DNA from 4 places in the Rhizobium sp. BT04 genome. Region 4 is predicted to be linked to each of the others. Evidence: riboswitches for the same ligand, from Rfam matches in the RefSeq annotation. Region 4 holds a riboswitch; each other region holds the start of a gene.
What was found. A riboswitch is a leader RNA that binds a small molecule or an ion and turns the genes downstream of it on or off. The one in region 4 is predicted to bind cobalamin.
Positions count from the first base shown of each region.

Region 1: linked by a shared signal. The riboswitch ahead of cobU (bifunctional adenosylcobinamide kinase/adenosylcobinamide-phosphate guanylyltransferase) and the one ahead of nrdH (glutaredoxin-like protein NrdH) in region 4 are both predicted to bind cobalamin.
Region 2: linked by a shared signal. The riboswitch ahead of QMO82_RS18865 (CbtB domain-containing protein) and the one ahead of nrdH (glutaredoxin-like protein NrdH) in region 4 are both predicted to bind cobalamin.
Region 3: linked by a shared signal. The riboswitch ahead of fdhA (formaldehyde dehydrogenase, glutathione-independent) and the one ahead of nrdH (glutaredoxin-like protein NrdH) in region 4 are both predicted to bind cobalamin.

Region 1 covers NZ_CP125652.1:1,050,791-1,055,044, reverse strand. The annotation lists gene QMO82_RS13735 (chloride channel protein) at 1-1,191, opposite strand, end outside; cobalamin riboswitch at 1,444-1,837, shown strand; gene cobU (bifunctional adenosylcobinamide kinase/adenosylcobinamide-phosphate guanylyltransferase) at 2,185-2,709, shown strand; gene cobW (cobalamin biosynthesis protein CobW) at 2,714-3,763, shown strand; gene cobN (cobaltochelatase subunit CobN) at 3,773-4,254, shown strand, end outside.
Region 2 covers NZ_CP125652.1:2,106,907-2,111,160, reverse strand. The annotation lists gene QMO82_RS18875 (bifunctional diguanylate cyclase/phosphodiesterase) at 1-1,165, opposite strand, end outside; gene QMO82_RS18870 (histidine phosphatase family protein) at 1,642-2,196, opposite strand; cobalamin riboswitch at 2,279-2,400, shown strand; gene QMO82_RS18865 (CbtB domain-containing protein) at 2,429-2,638, shown strand; gene QMO82_RS18860 (CbtA family protein) at 2,755-3,504, shown strand; gene QMO82_RS18855 (hypothetical protein) at 3,554-4,186, shown strand; gene QMO82_RS18850 (sulfite oxidase-like oxidoreductase) at 4,171-4,254, opposite strand, start outside.
Region 3 covers NZ_CP125647.1:162,738-166,991, reverse strand. The annotation lists gene QMO82_RS00850 (transporter substrate-binding domain-containing protein) at 1-529, shown strand, start outside; gene fdhA (formaldehyde dehydrogenase, glutathione-independent) at 617-1,807, opposite strand; cobalamin riboswitch at 2,020-2,218, opposite strand; gene QMO82_RS00840 (DMT family transporter) at 2,392-3,297, opposite strand; gene QMO82_RS00835 (LysR substrate-binding domain-containing protein) at 3,409-4,254, shown strand, end outside.
Region 4 covers NZ_CP125652.1:2,446,665-2,450,918, reverse strand. The annotation lists gene QMO82_RS20430 (heavy metal translocating P-type ATPase) at 1-1,659, shown strand, start outside; cobalamin riboswitch at 1,876-2,102, shown strand; gene nrdH (glutaredoxin-like protein NrdH) at 2,383-2,604, shown strand; gene nrdI (class Ib ribonucleoside-diphosphate reductase assembly flavoprotein NrdI) at 2,616-3,020, shown strand; gene nrdE (class 1b ribonucleoside-diphosphate reductase subunit alpha) at 2,999-4,254, shown strand, end outside.

The DNA.
Region 1 (4,254 bases), 1.4 Mb from region 4:
CAGCGGCCCGCCGATGACGGCGACGGCGAGCGAACTCATGCCGACCACGGCATAGATAACAGGCGTCAGCGTCGCATCGGCGAAATAGGGGCCGCAATAGGCAAAGAGCTTGCCGAGCAGGGCACCCATGAACAGCGAGGCGAAGAACAGGCCGCCCCTGAAGCCGGAGCCGATCGAGATCGCCGAGGCGAAGGATTTCAACAGGAAGAGGCCGATCAGCGTCGGGATCGCCACATCGCGGGAGAGGTTGAGATGCAGCGCGCCGTGGCCGGCCGAAAGCACCTGCGGAGAGATCATCGCCAGCAGTCCGACGACGATGCCGCCAAGCGCCGGGCGGAAGGGCGGAGCGATCGCACTCTTGCGCGCCAGTTCCTCGACGAAGGCGACGCCCTGCATGATCAGGATGCCGACACCGGCGCAAAAGGCGCCGAGCAGCAGGGCCGGGATATAATCGGCCGGCACGACCGTGCCGAAGCTGCCGATATCGATGGCGAAATCGCCGTCGGCAAGCAGCCTTGCAATGAGAGTGGAGACAAGGGCCGAGACAACCACGGGGGTCAGCGAGACGATCGTATAGGTGCCGATGATCAGCTCGAAGGCATAGAAGGCGCCGGTCAGCGGCGCGTTGAAGGCGGCGGCGATAGCGCCGGCCGCCCCGCAACCGACGAGCACGCGCAGATCAGAGCGGCGAAGCTGCAGCTTCAGGCCGAATTTCGAGGCGATGCCGGCGGCAAGCTGGGTATAGCCGGCCTCGAGCCCGACGGAGGCGCCGAAGCCGTTGGAGATCAGGTTCTGCACGGCAACGATGATGCTGTCGGTCAAGGACAGGCGGCCGCCATGCAGAGCATTGGCCTCGATCGGATCGACCATCGGCTTCTTGCGTCGTTTCGCCAAGATGAAAAGCAACAGCCCGAGCAGGATGCCGCCGACGACAGGGGCCGCGAGCAGCAGCAGCTTGTCGTCGATGTCGGACGAGCTCAGCCTTTCGTCGTCGGCGATGCCGAAGACCAGCCGGTGCAATTCATTGGAGACGAAGCTCATGCCGGTGACGGCAAGCCCCGAGGCGATGCCGACGACAGCGCCCGCAAGCGACAGGCCGACCTCGCTGCGGCGGGTCAGCGCACGCAGCCGCCCCGGATCAAAGAAAACACGCAGCGCGCGCAGACGGCGCCGATCCAATTTCATAAGCATGGCCAGACAACTAGGCGGGGAGAGGCTCGGTCAAGGGCGGTGGCGCAGTCCGCTTGCAGTGCAATTGCGGCGAAAAGCCGGCGTTCGGGTCAAATATTTATGACGTAAGTCTCTGATAAAAGACGATATTTTTGGTGGAGTAAGTCATGTTTGAATGAGTGCGCCGCCTTACCGGCGATCGGGCGGCCGTCAAGGCCGGTTGACTTCACTCCCGGGCTTGCCTAACCATCCCTCAACGGATGGTCACCTGACCATCCTGATATAACGGATGGTTCCGGATCGGTGTAGCGCCCTTCCGGATGAAAAGGGAATGTGACGGGGCGGACCCAAGCCGGGCGCCTTTATCACAGCCGACCCCGCGACTGTAGAGCGGTCAGGGTCTTCCATCCGGCATCGAGCGCTTCCGGCCGGCCCCTGCAATGGTGCAGGCGGGACGGATGGGCGATATGCCGGAAAAGCCACTGGACATGCATGGTGATCAACCGGGGTCGGACGCCTCTATATCTACGAATCGTCCACTCTTTCACCGATGCAGCCGGGAAGGCGAGGCAGATCCGCCGGCAGGATCAGGGCGACCGGTTTCCGGTCTGCCCCGATCGGCCGACAACCGCGAGCCAGGAGACCTGCCATCCCGTGCCGGGCGAAAAGCCCAACCCTGGGCGCTATGCCCGCTGCCAGCACGGAGGTTGTCTTGGCTGAACGATTGAATTCAGCGCGGCCTGGTGCGGCGCGGCTTGGCGAGACCTTACAGGTGTCGGCGCCTTCCGTTGCGGCGTGTTTGGTGGGCACATTCCTCTCCTCCCTCATTCCTGTGCTCGTCACAGGAATCCAGTGCGCCCAAGTCGTTGGGCGCGGAGGACTCCCCTTTAACCGAGTCATTCACGGCGCGGACGCGCCGTGGCTGGATTCCTGTGACATCCCTCGGGCAAAGTCCGAGGAAGGGAATGAGGGAGGGTGGCGGAGCGTCGCGTTTCCTCTGGCGACGGTCTGCATATGACAAGCGCCCCATCCAACACCGTCTTCATCCTCGGCGGCGCCCGCTCCGGCAAATCCCGCTTTGCCGAATCCCTCGTCACCGCAACCGGCCTCGACCGCCACTACGTCGCCACCGGCCGTGCCTGGGACGAGGAGATGCAGGCGCGCATCATCAAGCACAAGGCCGATCGCGGCCCGTCCTGGACGACGCATGAGGAGCCGCTCGATCTCGTCGGTAAGCTCGCCGCCATCGACGGCGAGGGGCGTATCGTGCTGATCGACTGCCTGACGCTCTGGGTCACCAATCTGATGATGGAGCAGCGTGACATGGCGGCGGAATTTGCCGCCCTTGCCGATTTCCTGCCCGGCGCCAAAGCGCGGCTCGTTTTCGTTTCCAACGAGGTCGGCCTCGGCATCGTGCCCGACAATCGCATGGCGCGGGATTTTCGCGATCATGCCGGCCGGCTGCACCAATCGATCGCGGCGAAGGCCGCTGAAGTCTATTTCATCGCGGCAGGCCTGCCGCTGAAAATGAAGGGTTAAGTCCATGAACCAGCAGAAGATTCCCGCAACCGTCATCACCGGCTTCCTCGGCGCCGGCAAGACGACAATGATCCGCAACCTGCTCACCAATGCCGGCGGCAAAAAGATCGCGCTCATCATCAACGAATTCGGCGATCTCGGTGTCGACGGCGACGTGCTGAAAGGCTGCGGTGCGGAGAATTGTAGCGAGGACGATATCATCGAGCTCACCAACGGCTGCATCTGCTGCACCGTCGCCGACGATTTTATTCCGACGATGACGAAGCTGCTCGAGCGCGAACAGCGGCCCGACCATATCGTCATCGAAACCTCGGGCCTCGCCTTGCCGCAGCCGCTGGTCGCTGCCTTCAACTGGCCCGATATTCGCACCCAGGTGACCGTCGATGGCGTCATCACGGTGGTTGACAGTGCGGCCGTGGCCGCCGGGCGTTTTGCCGACGACCATGATGCCGTCGATGCGCGCCGCGCCGAGGATGAATCGCTCGATCACGAAAGCCCGATCGAGGAGCTGTTCGAGGATCAGCTCACCTGCGCCGATCTCATCGTTCTCAACAAGACCGACCTGATCGACGTCGCCGGCCTTGGCCGCGTGAAGAGTGAGGTCGCCTCGCGCATTGCCCGCAAGCCCGTGATGATCGAAGCCAGGAATGGCGAGGTGCCGGCAAGCGTGCTGCTCGGCCTCGGCATCGGCGCGGAAGACGATATCGCCAACCGCAAGTCCCATCACGAGCTGGAGCATGAGGACGGCGAGCCGCACGATCACGACGAATTCGACAGTTTCGTCGTCGAGCTTGGTGCGATTGCGGATACATCAAGTTTCGTCGAGAAGCTGAAGGGCATCATCGCTGAGCATGATGTGCTGCGCCTCAAGGGCTTCATCGAGGTTTCCGGCAAGCCCATGCGCCTGCAGCTGCAGGCCGTGGGTGCGCGCATCGACCAATATTTCGACCGCGCCTGGGCACCGGGTGAAGCGCGCAACACGCGTCTCGTCGTCATCGGCCTCCACGAGATGGATCAGGACGCGGTGCGCAAGGCGATCGAAGCGCTGGTCTGAGGATAGAGAATGCATCTGCTTCTGGCCCAGCAGGGGACGATCAGTGACGGCGACGAGGCCATCGACCTCGGCCAGTCGCCGGGCGATGTCCTGTTCCTCTCGGCCGCCGACACCGAGCTTGCGGCAATCGCCGCGGCTCATGCCGGCGGGGCGAGCGGATATGCGCTGAGGCTTGCCAGCCTGATGAGCCTGAAGCATCCGATGTCGGTCGATACCTATGTCGAGCGGACGGCGCGGCATGCGAAGCTGATCATCGTGCGGGCGCTGGGCGGAGCGAGCTATTTCCACTATGCGCTGGAGGCGTTGCATGCGGTCGCGGCTCGCAGCGGGGCGCTGATTGCAGTGCTGCCGGGCGATGCCAAGCCGGATGCGGGACTGGTTTCTTTTTCCAATGTTGATCTCGACGATCTCAATGCGCTCTGGGCCTATCTGATCGAGGGCGGCGATGCCAATGCGCGGGCTTTTCTCGATTATGCCGGGGCGATGTTGTC
Region 2 (4,254 bases), 340 kb from region 4:
TCTCCACTTCCAGGCGCTGCGGCGGCAGCCGGCTTGCCGAGAGAACCTTGAGGATGCGGGAAGTCAGGAGCCTGTCTTCCATCTGCACCGGCGAGACGTTGAAGGACAAGGTCACATGCTCCGGCCAGGTGAGTGCGTCGCTGCAGGCCTGGGCGAGAAGATCCTCGAACAATGCGGTGATCATGCCCGTCTCCTCGGCGATATCAATGAAGACAGGCGGCGGGATGTTGACACCATCATCGCCGATCCAGCGCGCCAAGGCCTCGAAGCCACAGAGCTGGCCGGACTTCAGGTCGATCAGCGGCTGATAGAAGGGTTTGATCGCCTTGGTGGAAATTGCAGCACGCAGCCTGGTTTCCAGCGCGGCGCGTTCCGTTACCTTGTCCTGCATCGACGGTTCGAAGACGAAATAATGGTTGGGTCCGCGTGATTTCGCCTCGTACATGGCAAGGTCGGCACGATGGGCGGCATCTTCAAGGGGTTCGGCTCCCTCGACCCAGCGGTCGTAGCCGACGCTGGCGCCGACTTCGACGGCAAAGCCATCGATATGGATCGGCCGGGTAATGGCCTGGATCAAAAGCTTGGCAAAACGCTCCTCGCGTTGCGCCGTCAGGGCGAACGCGACGATGACGAATTCGTCACCGCCGAAGCGATAGACGCAGTCGGCATTGCCGAGCGCGCAGATGCGTCTGGCAACCTCGATCAACAGGACGTCGCCGCCCTTGTGGCCGACGAGATCGTTAACTTTCTTGAAGCCGTCGAGGTCGACGGAGAAGAGGGTGACGTTGCGGCCCCACTCCTCGATCTCGGCCTCGTCGGTCTTGATCGGCCGGGAAAGAATCTTGCGCTCGAAGGCGTAGCGGTTCGGCAGTTTGGTCAGGTGGTCGTGGGTTGCGGTCCAATCGGCCTTTGCCTGAGCGGCGGCGCGCTGTTCCGTTTCCTTGCGCAGGTCGGCGATGCGCAGCACCGAATAGATGAAGCTCATGGCACCGGCGATGCCCAGCGCCAGAACGAGCTTGTCGGCGCCGTATTCGCCGAAACCGGTCATGAAGAAGGCAAGGCTGTCGTCAAGCTGCAGCAGCGTGCCGAGGAGCCAGAGAGTGATCCCGAACCCGACGATCGACACACATTGCCTTCCGGCCCTGCTCTGGAAAAATACCGGCACCACGCCTTCTCCATCTCCAACCTTCGCGGAAGTAGCACAAAAGTCTGAAATGTTCGTTGAAACCAGAAGGCGAATTATCGGAGGCGGCAGCCTGTTGCTGTACCGTCAAGGGACCAGAGGGGTGCTTTTGCGAGACCGAGAAACGCTGAGCGCGGTCTTCGTCGTGATTGCAGACTGGCGTGTGAAAAGAACGAAGGCGAGCGTGCCATGGCACCGCTCGCCCTTTCGTGCTTCAGGCGGTGACGATCAGCAGCGGGACGCTGACGATGAGACCGACCAGAACTGTGACTGTGGCAAAACGCATCAAACGCAAGCGTCGCGTGCGCTCCCCACTCCAATCATATGTCATTCTTCCATCTCCTTGGGATAAGGAAGTAGTCCCCGCCAAACCGGGTTCAATAGAGATGACGCGATTTGCTTGTGTAAGGCTGGATAAGTTTATGCAGCGATTCAAGGTGTTACAGCGGCCTCGGGCTCTAATGCGGAAAGCGTAGAGACCAGCGCCGTCCATCAGTGGTCATGTGAATGACGGCGAGTGGCTCGACGTCGCTCAGCCAGAAGGAAGGGAGTGGCGCCTGAAGCACATGCGCCACCGCTGCCCGAATGACGGCCGCGTGGCTGACGGCGATCACATGGCCGCCGAGGCTGGATTCATTGTCCATCCAGCTGGCGACCCGCCTGCGCAGATCAACAAGGCTCTCGCCGCCATGCGGGGCAGCTTCCGGATCGCTCATCCAGGCCAGGAGGTTTGCCGGCTCGTCTGCCTCGACCGTGGTGATCGACCTGCCGGCCCAGCGGCCATGGTCGCAGTCGCGAAGCGCCTGATCTATCCGGGCGTCAAGGCGAAGCGCTTCCGCGGTCTGGCGCGCGCGTAAGGCGGGGCTCGTGGCGATACGGTCGGCGCGGGGAGGGGCAGCCATGCTGGCCGCTTCTTCCTCCGCCTTGTCTTCCAGCGGTTCGTCGAGCGGGAACAGGGCTTTGCGGCTTGCCATCGTCGCGCCGTGGCAGATCCAGGTGAGGCGCGTATTCACCATCGTTCTGATCTCCCGGAATGCGGCTCCAGCGTCTTTGCCGGCTTGTGAAGTTTCGTTGACAGTCTCTTCGGCGTGCAGATATAACCGTGCTGTTGCGGGTTTGGAAGCCGGTGGAAATCCGGCACGGTCGCGCCACTGTGACCAGCGTGTCGAAAGCTCTTCGCGTTGGAAGTCAGACCCACCTGCGTAAGCACTCTTTCGACTGAACGCGTCATTCCCGGAGGAATACATGTCTGACACCACTTTCGCGCCCGCAGCAGTACCGGCGCCGATCCCCTTAGGAGAGATCCTGCCCTGGGCGATCTTCGGCGGCCTGCTGATGCTCATCGTCCTCTATTTCGTCGGTACCGAGGAAGGCGCAATGGCGCTGTTCAATGGCATGTATGTGCACGAATTCGTGCATGACGGTCGTCATCTCCTCGGCTTTCCCTGCCACTAAAGCGCGTCGCGATCTTTCAGATTCGCTTCTCGCGCCTTAGGTCTTGTTTTGCGCATGTCGTTCTCGCGAAACCGCTCACACAGTTTTGCGCGACATGCTTTAGGGGAGTTCCTGACATGGTTGGAAACCTTCTGCTTCGCGGCATGCTCGCGGGCCTGATTGCCGGTATTCTCGTTTTTGCCTTCGCCCATACCTTCGGCGAGCCGCTGGTCGATGCGGCCATCGCCTTCGAGGCGGCGACTGCGCAGGCGGCCGGCGAAGCTGCTGAACCTGAAATCGTCAGTCGCGCCACGCAGGCCGGTCTCGGCCTTTTTACCGGCGTCATGGCCTACAGCGTCGCCGTCGGCGGGCTTTTTGCGCTTGCCTTCGCTTTCGTGCACGGGCGCTTCAGCAGCCTTTCGGCGCGCGGCACTTCGGCGGTCATCGCCCTTGCCGCCTTCGTGGCGATCGTTCTTGTTCCCGGGATCAAGTATCCGGCCAATCCGCCGGCGGTCGGCAATCCCGACACGATCGGCGTCAGGACCGAAATGTTCTTCCTGATGATCGTCGTTTCGCTTGCCGCGCTGGTTGCCACAGTGGCGCTGTCGCGCCGTCTTGCCGAACGTTTCGGTCTCTGGAACGGTGCGATCATCGCCGGCATCGCCTATCTCGTCTTCATCGGCCTCGTGCTCTATCTGCTGCCGCCGATCAACGAGGTGCCGGAGAATTTCTCGGCGATGGTGCTCTGGCGGTTCCGCACGACCTCGCTCGGCATGCACGTGATCCTCTGGGCAACCTTGGGCCTCGCCTTCGGAGTGCTGGCGGAAAAGCAGCTTGCCGTGAAAGGCGGGCCGCAACGAGGTCGGCCGGCAACGGCGTTTCACTGAATGCATCGAGGGGCGCCGCATACCGGCGCCCTGAACTTTTCGGGCAAACATGAAAAGCAGCCGAACCATACCGCTCCTGTCGACGGCGTTTGTCGGCGTCGCCTTTTCTTGCGTGGTTGCCGGAAACGCCTTTGCCCATAGCCGCAGCGGCGGCGGCAGCCATGCCGGGCTGGATATCCCCGAGATTTCCCATGGCGAGATGGCGGTGATTTCAGACTATCGCAGTGGGATCATTGACCTTGCGTCGCAAGCGGTCGATACCAACGAGCGGTTCCGCCGCGTGCTGAACTATGCCGAAATCCAGTATTCCTATTGTCTATGGGGCCGGATGCCGGGTAGCGTGACGGACGAGGAAAGCCCGTTCAACCAATGCGCCCATGCCTATCTCGCAGCGACCAAGGCCGTCTTGTTTTCGATGCGTGAGATGCCGCGGGAGAGCGCTGCGGCGGGTGAAATCATTTCCGCGGTCGACGCCGACATGGTGCGGCGCGGCCTTGCGCTCGTCACCTGCCGGTTCAGCGGCGAGGCCTTCAACACCGCCGATGTTGTCAAGCCGCACTGGAGCAAGGTACCGCTTCATCCAGCCAGTATGGCATCGTTGACGGGGCTTGCCGCATTGTTCGGCGTTGGTTTTTATGCGCTTCGCCGCTTGCTGCGGCCGGAGGCTCAATCGTCGGAATAGCGCTGCTCGCGCCACGGATCGCCGTAGATGTGGTAGCCGTTCTTTTCCCAGAAACCGGCCTCGTCGTC
Region 3 (4,254 bases), on a different replicon from region 4:
TGCCGACAAATACGACGCGATCATCTCATCCATGTCGATGAGCCTTGAGCGGCGTCAGAAGGTTGCCTTCACTGAAAAATACTACAACAGCCCGTCGGTGTTCATCGCCCGGAAGGATTCGTCGATCAGTGACGTCAGCCCCGCCGCCCTCAGCGGCAAAGTTCTTGGAGTGACGTCGTCGACAGCGCAGGAATCCTATGCCAACCATCTTTATCCGGAAATGAAGAAGACGATTTTTCGGTCTTCGCCCGAATTGTACAAGGGGCTGGCGGATGGGAGCGTCGACATTATCCTCGAGGATAAACTCGCCATCTACGACTGGATTGCCAACACCAAGGCGGGAAGCTGCTGCGAGTTCAAAGGGCCGGATCTGGTCGATATCACCTATTTTGGTGAAGGTGCCGGGATCGCGCTGCGCCTCGATGACAAGGAGCGTCTGACGCGCCTGAACGAAGCGTTGAAGACCATCAAGGCCGACGGGACCTATGACATGATCAACGCAAAATATTTCCCGTTCAGCATCCAGTAGTTCGTCAATCAAATTGTCATGTGACAAAGCGGAATGGCCGGTTTTCCACCGGCCATCCCTGTCAGGTAAAGTCCTTGGTCGCAATCGTTACGCGGCCTTCGCGACCTCTCCATGAGGATCGAGGACATATTTCGTCGCCGCGCCATGGTCGAAGCTTTCATATCCAGCGGCGGCATCGTCGAGCGGGATGACCTTGGCGTTGACGATGTCGGCAATCGGCAGTCGGTCGTGGAGGATCGCCTGCATGAGCTGACGATTGTATTTGAGCACCGGAGTCTGGCCGGTGTGGAAGGACTGCGCCTTGGCCCATCCGAGGCCGAAGCGGAGCGACAGATTGCCGTGTTTGGCGGCATTGTCGACAGCGCCCGGATCCTCGGTGACGTAGAGGCCGGGAATACCGATCGAACCTGCGGCGCGGGTAATCTCCATCATCTGATTGAGCACGATCGCCGGCTGCTCGCCGCCGGAGTGGCCGCGGGCCTCGAAGCCGACCGCATCGATGGCGCTGTCCACCTCGTTGGTGCCGACGACCTCAGCGATCATGTCGCCAAGACGGTCGCTCTTCGACAGGTCGATCGGTTCGAAGCCGACCTTGGCGGCATGCGCCAGACGGTCCTTGTTGAAATCACCGATCATCACGACCGCAGCGCCGAGAATGCGGGCCGAAGCCGCAGCCGCAAGACCGACAGGGCCGGCGCCGGCGACATAGACGGTCGAGCCGACGCCAACGCCGGCACGCACCGCGCCATGGAAGCCGGTGGGCAGAATGTCGGAGAGCATGGTGAGATCGCGGATCTTTGCCATCGCCTTGTCGCGATCCGGGATTTTCAGCAGGTTGAAATCGGCATAGGGAATGGTGACGTAACGCGCCTGTCCGCCGATCCAGCCGCCCATGTCGACATAGCCGTAAGCGCCGCCGGCGCGGGCCGGGTTTACCGTCAGGCAGACGCCGGTATCCTGTGACTTGCAGCAGCGGCAACGGCCGCAGGCGACATTGAACGGCACCGAGACGATATCGCCGATGTCGAGCATCTCGACGTCGACGCCTTTCTCGATGATCTCGCCGGTGATTTCATGACCGAGGACCAGGCCCGGCATCGCCGTCGTGCGACCGCGGACCATGTGCTGGTCGGAGCCGCAAATGTTGGTCGAGATCACCTTCAGGATCACGCCGTGCTCGATGCGGCGGCCATCGGGCGCTTCCAGCTTCGGGTCGTCGATGTCGCGCACTTCGACCTTGCCCGGCCGGAGATAAACGACGCCTCTATTCTTGCTCATGGATTCCTCCCACGTGTTTGAATGCCTCGATCTGCAACCGATGCAGCCGATGGCAACATTCCCTCCGGCCTGCCTCCTCTGCAGCCCGGTGTCGACAGCGCCGGATACCGCCGCATCGGGCGATATTCGGATTTTGCAAAAGGGACAGATTGGTGGAGGAGAAGAGTGAACGCCACGGTCTGGCCTGTCGTTCGTGATCGCCCGCCGCAATCCGTCGATTTGCCGCGCAAGAGCTGGTGTCCGGCTCCAGAAACTCCTTTCGATCCATCGCGAGATCTTTCCGGATCTTTCCGGCGATTTCCGTGAGGATTTCAGTTCTTCTACCGCTGCGGGCAGCGCCGGCGTCAGGCCGGCTTCCCGATGGGCCATTTCGCCAGTTTGCGAGATAGCGCCTTGAACACCACAAACAAACCATGCCTGACGGAAAACAGCGATCAAAAAAACGACATGGGTGCAACTCAAAGACGACAGTCGGTGAAGTCGCAGGAGCGCGCTGCGCAGGGTCAATAATTGATCCCGCGAATACGGCGGTTTTCCGGACCGTCCGGGAAGATTTGATTGCCGTCTGGCGGGAGATGGCCGGCTTAGGCGCGATGCGTTCGCCGGCCGCGGTTGGCGTCGATCGCTGTGTGCCAGAACACGGCGCCGAGGATGATCGCGCCGCCGAAATAGGTGGCGACGGGCGGTTGCTCGGAAAACAGCAGCCAGACCCAGAAGGGTGTCAGCACGATTTCCATCGTGCCGATCAGCGCGGCTTCCGCCGGCGGCATCCGCTTTGCCCCGGCAAGGAAAAGCACCAGCGCCAGGGAGAAATTGGTGGCGCCGAAGGCGGCCAGGACGATCCAGTTGTGCAGGTCGAGCGAGCCGACCGAACCGAACGGCGCGAAGATGATGAGGGTCAGGAAGGCGCTGACGACGGTCGGCGGCAGGCTCGGCACGCCGGGGCTGATGCGCGGGATGATGATGACGAGCGCGAAGGACGCGGTCATGCCGAGCGCCAGCAGGTCGCCCCAGCCGGTACCGCCGCCGATCGACGAGGCGACGATGACGGCGACGCCGAGGAGCGAGATGCCGCCGGCAATCATGGTCCGCCGGGCCACCCTCTCCTTGAGGATCAGCCAGCCGAACAGCGCCGCGATGAACGGAGTCGTCGCATAGATCATCGTCACATTGGCAACGGTGGTCATGTAAAGCGACCCGATGAAACATCCCTGACTGAAGGTCTGGCAGGCGATCATCGCCAGACCGCTCGGATGGAAGACGGAACGCCATTGCCGCCGCGAGATGCCCCCTTCGAGGAAAAGGCAGGGGATCAGCAGAAACAGGCCACCGAACAATGACCGCCAGGCGATCGCCGTCCATACGTCGGTTGTGAGCAGCCGCGAATAGACGCCGCTCGCACTCCAGGCAAGCGTCGCGGCAACAATGAGAAGCACACCCTTCTCGTGCTCGCTGCCGGCGAGGCGCGTGGTCGGATTTTCAATGGTCACGCAGATGGTCTCAAAGAAGGAAGTCGAACGCGGGTCTTTTGTGCGCCAGGAATTGACATCAGACAAACGAATAGTAGAGATAGCTGTTATCGATTTTTTCTATGGCTGCCCATGCATGAACCTATTGAAAGCGAGCTCCTGAGGACCTTCCTTGTCGTGGCCGAGACGTCGAATTTCTCGACGGCTGCCCAGCGCATCGGGCGGACGCAATCGGCGGTTAGCAGCCAGATCAAGAAGCTCGAGGAGACGATCGGCGAAACGCTGTTCGAGCGCGGTGCCCGCGGTGTACTGCTGACGCGCCAGGGCATACAGCTCGTGCCTTATGCCCGCCGGATCATCGACCTGCTGAGCGAGGCCGCCGCGACGATCCGCAGCAAACCGCTGGATGGGCCGGTGCGCATCGGCATTCCCGAGGAATACAGCCAGACGGTGCTGCCGGCAGCCCTTGCGGCTTTCGCCGTGCGCCACCCGGCCGTCGAGGTCACCGTATCCTGCGACTATACCGTCCGTAACCTCGCCGCCCTTGAGCGGGACGAACTCGATCTCGCCGTCGTTTTCGACTGGAGCGACCAGACGAAAGGCGAGGTCCTCTGCGTTGACCCCACAGTCTGGGTTACTTCAATGGTTCATCGGCTGCACGACATTGATCCCCTGCCGATTGCGACCTATCGCAATTCCGCATGGTCGCGCGATTATGCGCTCCGATCGCTTGAGCAGATCGGCCGCAATTACCGGATCGCCTTCATCGCCGATACCGGCTCGGGGCTGAAGAATGCCGTCACCGCGGGCCTTGCCGTTACCACGCTGTGCCGCAGCAACATTCCGCCCGGCTGCCGCGAGCTCACCGCCGAAGACGGTTTTCCGCCGGTCGATTCCTCGAAAGTCGTGCTCCGGCGCAATCCCTACCGATCCAGTGAGGCAGTTCGCGAACTAGCGGATATGTTGCGAGACGCCTTC
Region 4 (4,254 bases):
ATGACGATCGCCGCCGTCGGCGCCGTCATCATCAATGCCGGCGAGGAAGCGGCAACCGTCGTGTTCCTGTTCCTCGTCGGCGAGCTGCTGGAGGGCGTGGCGGCGGGCAAGGCGCGCGAAAGCATCCAGTCGCTGACGGCCCTGGTGCCGAAGAACGCGTTGCTCGAAGACAATGGCCAGACGCGCGAAGTGCCGGCGGAAAGCCTCGCCGTCGGCGCCATCATCATGGTGCGTCCGGGCGACCGCATCTCGGCGGACGGCATCATCGTCTCGGGCGAGAGCGCGATCGACGAGGCGCCGGTGACGGGCGAGAGCACGCCGGTGCGCAAGGGTGTCGATGCCGTCGTTTTTGCCGGCACGGTGAATGGCGATGCGGTACTCAGGGTTCGCGTCACGGCGGCCGCTGCCGATAATACCATTGCCCGTGTCGTCAAGCTGGTGGAGGAGGCGCAGGAATCCAAGGCGCCGACGGAACGTTTCATCGATCGCTTCTCGCGCTATTACACGCCCGGCGTGGTGGTGGTCGCCGCACTCGTTGCGGTCGCTCCGCCGCTGTTGCTCGGCGGCTTCTGGAGTGAATGGGTCTATAAAGGCCTTGCCATCCTGCTGATCGGCTGCCCCTGCGCGCTCGTCATTTCGACGCCGGCGGCGATCGCCGCCTCGCTTTCGGCAGGTGCCCAGCGCGGGCTGCTGATGAAGGGCGGTGCCGTCCTGGAAACGCTCGGCAAGGTGACGATGGTCGCCTTCGACAAGACCGGCACGCTGACGGAAGGCAAGCCGCAGGTGACCGATCTGGTTTCCTTCGGATTGAGCGAGGCGCAGTTGCTGTCGCGGGCCGCAGTGCTGGAGAAGGGTTCCAGCCATCCCTTGGCGCTGGCGATCCTCAACCGCGCCAAGGCGGACGGCGTTCCCGTGCCGCCGGCCTTCGAGCTGGAAGCACTGCCGGGCAAGGGTGTCAGCGGCAAAGTCGGCGGCGAGACGCTGGATCTGCTGTCGCCGCCTGCCGCTCGCGAGCGGGGGGCGCTCAGCGTCGAACAGGATGCACGCATCACGACGCTGAACGACGAGGGCAAGAGCGTATCGGTGCTGCTCGTCAACGGTGCCACGGCCGGCCTGATCGCCATGCGCGACGAGCCGCGCGAGGATGCGCAGGCGGGGCTTTCCACGCTCAAATCGGCCGGCGTCAAGGCGATGATGCTGACGGGCGACAACAAGCGGACGGCGGCGGCCGTCGCCGGCATGCTCGGCATCGACTGGCGCGGCGAGATGATGCCGGAGGACAAGCAGCAGGTCGTTGGCGAATTGAAGCGCGAGGGCTTTGTCGTCGCCAAGGTTGGCGACGGCATCAACGACGCGCCGGCGCTGGCGGCTGCCGATATCGGCATCGCCATGGGCGGCGGCACCGATGTGGCGCTGGAGACGGCGGATGCCGCAGTGCTGCACGGACGCGTCGGCGACGTGGCGCGGATGATCGAACTGTCCAAACGCACGATGCGCAACATCCTGCAGAATATCACCATCGCGCTCGGGCTGAAGGCGGTGTTCCTGGTGACGACGATCGCCGGCATCACCGGACTCTGGCCGGCGATCCTCGCCGATACCGGCGCCACCGTGCTGGTGACGATCAATGCGCTCAGGCTGCTTCGGATAAAGATATAACATCGCGGGTCACCGGCGGGATGTCCCATCGACGATTCGGGCGTGATCTCGAATCGAAATCTTGGCGCCGGCCATAGCCGGCTCTCATCAAGGCTTTCTCCACAGCCTGCTTTCTTTAAGCTTTGGTTATCCCTGTTTTTCACAGGAATACAGCAATTTCAAACCTGTCGTAACGCAAGGCAAAAACCATCCGTTGACGCGAATTTGGATTGAGGTACTATATCTAGTGTTCGAGGTTCCGTCGATTCGTGAGGATCGGCGGCTAAGACGGGAATTCGGTGCGCTTCGCCATCATGGCGCGGCAATGCCGGAGCTGCCCCCGCAACTGTAAGCGGTGAGCAACTGTCCGATTTCAGGTCACTGGAGCATGATGCTCCGGGAAGGCTGGGGCAGGGTGCTTTGACCCGTGAGCCAGGAGACCTGCCTCGAACAAAACGTCCACGGGCGGGGTGTCCGGATGGTCGCGTTGCATGGCTGCGGGGATGTCTCCGCATCGCGTTTCGCAGGCCCGAACCTTCGCCCCCGAAACCTTCGCATTGAGTCACTTCGGGGTGAAGTCATGTCAGTATCTCAGTCCAGGCCGCCGCCCGCACCAAGAGGGCGGATCACGCCCGGCGGCTGAACGAGCCGCATAGCTGCAAAACATCAGAGTGTTTTTCGACGGATATCAAGAGATTTCCGATCGATGTCCTGCGTCCCAATCGCGTCGTCACGAGGAATATCATGACCATTACCGTCTACAGCAAGCCTGCCTGCGTCCAATGCACCGCCACCTACCGCGCCCTCGACCGGCTGGGCGTCGACTATGACATCGTCGATATCTCGCAGGATGCCGAAGCGCTCGATCGCGTCCGCAGCCTTGGCTACATGCAGGCTCCGGTCGTCATCGCCGGCGAGCAGCATTGGGCGGGCTTCCGTCCCGACATGATCAGCGCACTTTCCTGATCGGAAAAGCGATGGGGCTGATCGTCTATTATTCCAGCCGGTCCGAGAATACCCATCGGTTCGTCGCCAAGCTCGGACTGCGCGCGGCGCGCATTCCCTCAAGCGGTGCAGACGCGTTCCATATCCGCGAACCCTTCGTGCTGATCGTGCCGACCTATAGCGGCGACGGCGGCAAGGGGGCCGTTCCCAAGCAGGTGATCCGTTTCTTGAACGATGCGGAAAACCGAGGACACATCCGCGGCGTGATTGCCGCGGGCAACAGCAATTTCGGCGAGACATACGGGCTCGCCGGCGACGTGATCTCGCGGAAATGCCAGGTACCTTACCTCTACAGGTTCGAGCTGCTGGGCACCGAAGACGACCTCGCCAACGTCAAACACGGAATGGAACGGTTTTGGACACGGGAACAACTCTGACGCGGGATGCGGGCGCAAAACCGCATAACACTTTTGCTCATCCCGCCGGCGAACGCCCTTTGAAAGCGGCTGATGCGGTCGACTACCACGCGCTGAACGCGATGCTGAACCTCTATGACGATGAGGGGCGGATCCAGCTCGACAAGGATCGTTTGGCAGCCAAGCAATATTTCCTGCAGCATGTGAACCAGAACACGGTGTTTTTCCACAATCTCAGGGAAAAGCTCGATTACCTCGTGACCGAGGGTTATTACGAGCAGGAGGTTCTCGACCAGTATTCCTTCAATTTCGTCCGCGATCTGTTCGACGAGGCCTATGCCAGGAAATTCCGTTTCCCGACCTTCCTCGGCGCCTTCAAATATTACACCAGCTACACGCTGAAGACCTTCGACGGAAAGCGCTATCTCGAGCGATATGAGGACCGCATCTGCATGGTGGCGCTGGCCTTGGCGCGCGGCGACGAGGCACTTGCCCGCGACCTAGTGGACGAGATCATTTCCGGCCGTTTCCAGCCGGCGACGCCGACCTTTCTCAATGCCGGCAAGAAGCAGCGTGGCGAACTGGTCTCCTGCTTTCTGCTGCGGGTCGAAGACAATATGGAATCGATCGGCCGATCGATCAATTCGGCGCTGCAATTGTCGAAGCGCGGCGGCGGCGTGGCGCTGTCGCTGACCAACATCCGTGAGGCGGGCGCGCCGATCAAGCAGATCGAAAACCAGTCGTCGGGCATCATCCCGGTGATGAAGCTGCTTGAAGACAGTTTCTCCTATGCCAACCAGCTCGGCGCGCGCCAGGGGGCGGGTGCCGTCTATCTGAACGCCCACCACCCCGACATCATGCGCTTCCTCGATACCAAGCGCGAAAATGCCGACGAGAAGATCCGCATCAAGACGCTGTCGCTCGGCGTCGTCGTGCCGGACATCACCTTCGAGCTCGCTAGGAATAGTGAGGACATGTACCTGTTTTCACCTTATGACGTGGAACGCGTCTATGGCGTGCCTTTCACCGAGATTTCGGTGACGGAAAAGTATCGCGAGATGGTCGCGGACGCCCGCATCTCGAAGAAGAAGATCAAGGCGCGCGAATTCTTCCAGGTGATCGCCGAAATCCAGTTCGAGAGCGGCTACCCTTACATCATGTTCGAGGACACGGTGAATCGGGCGAACCCGATCGCCGGGCGCATCTCGATGAGCAATCTCTGCTCGGAAATCCTGCAGGTCAGCGAGGCGAGCGA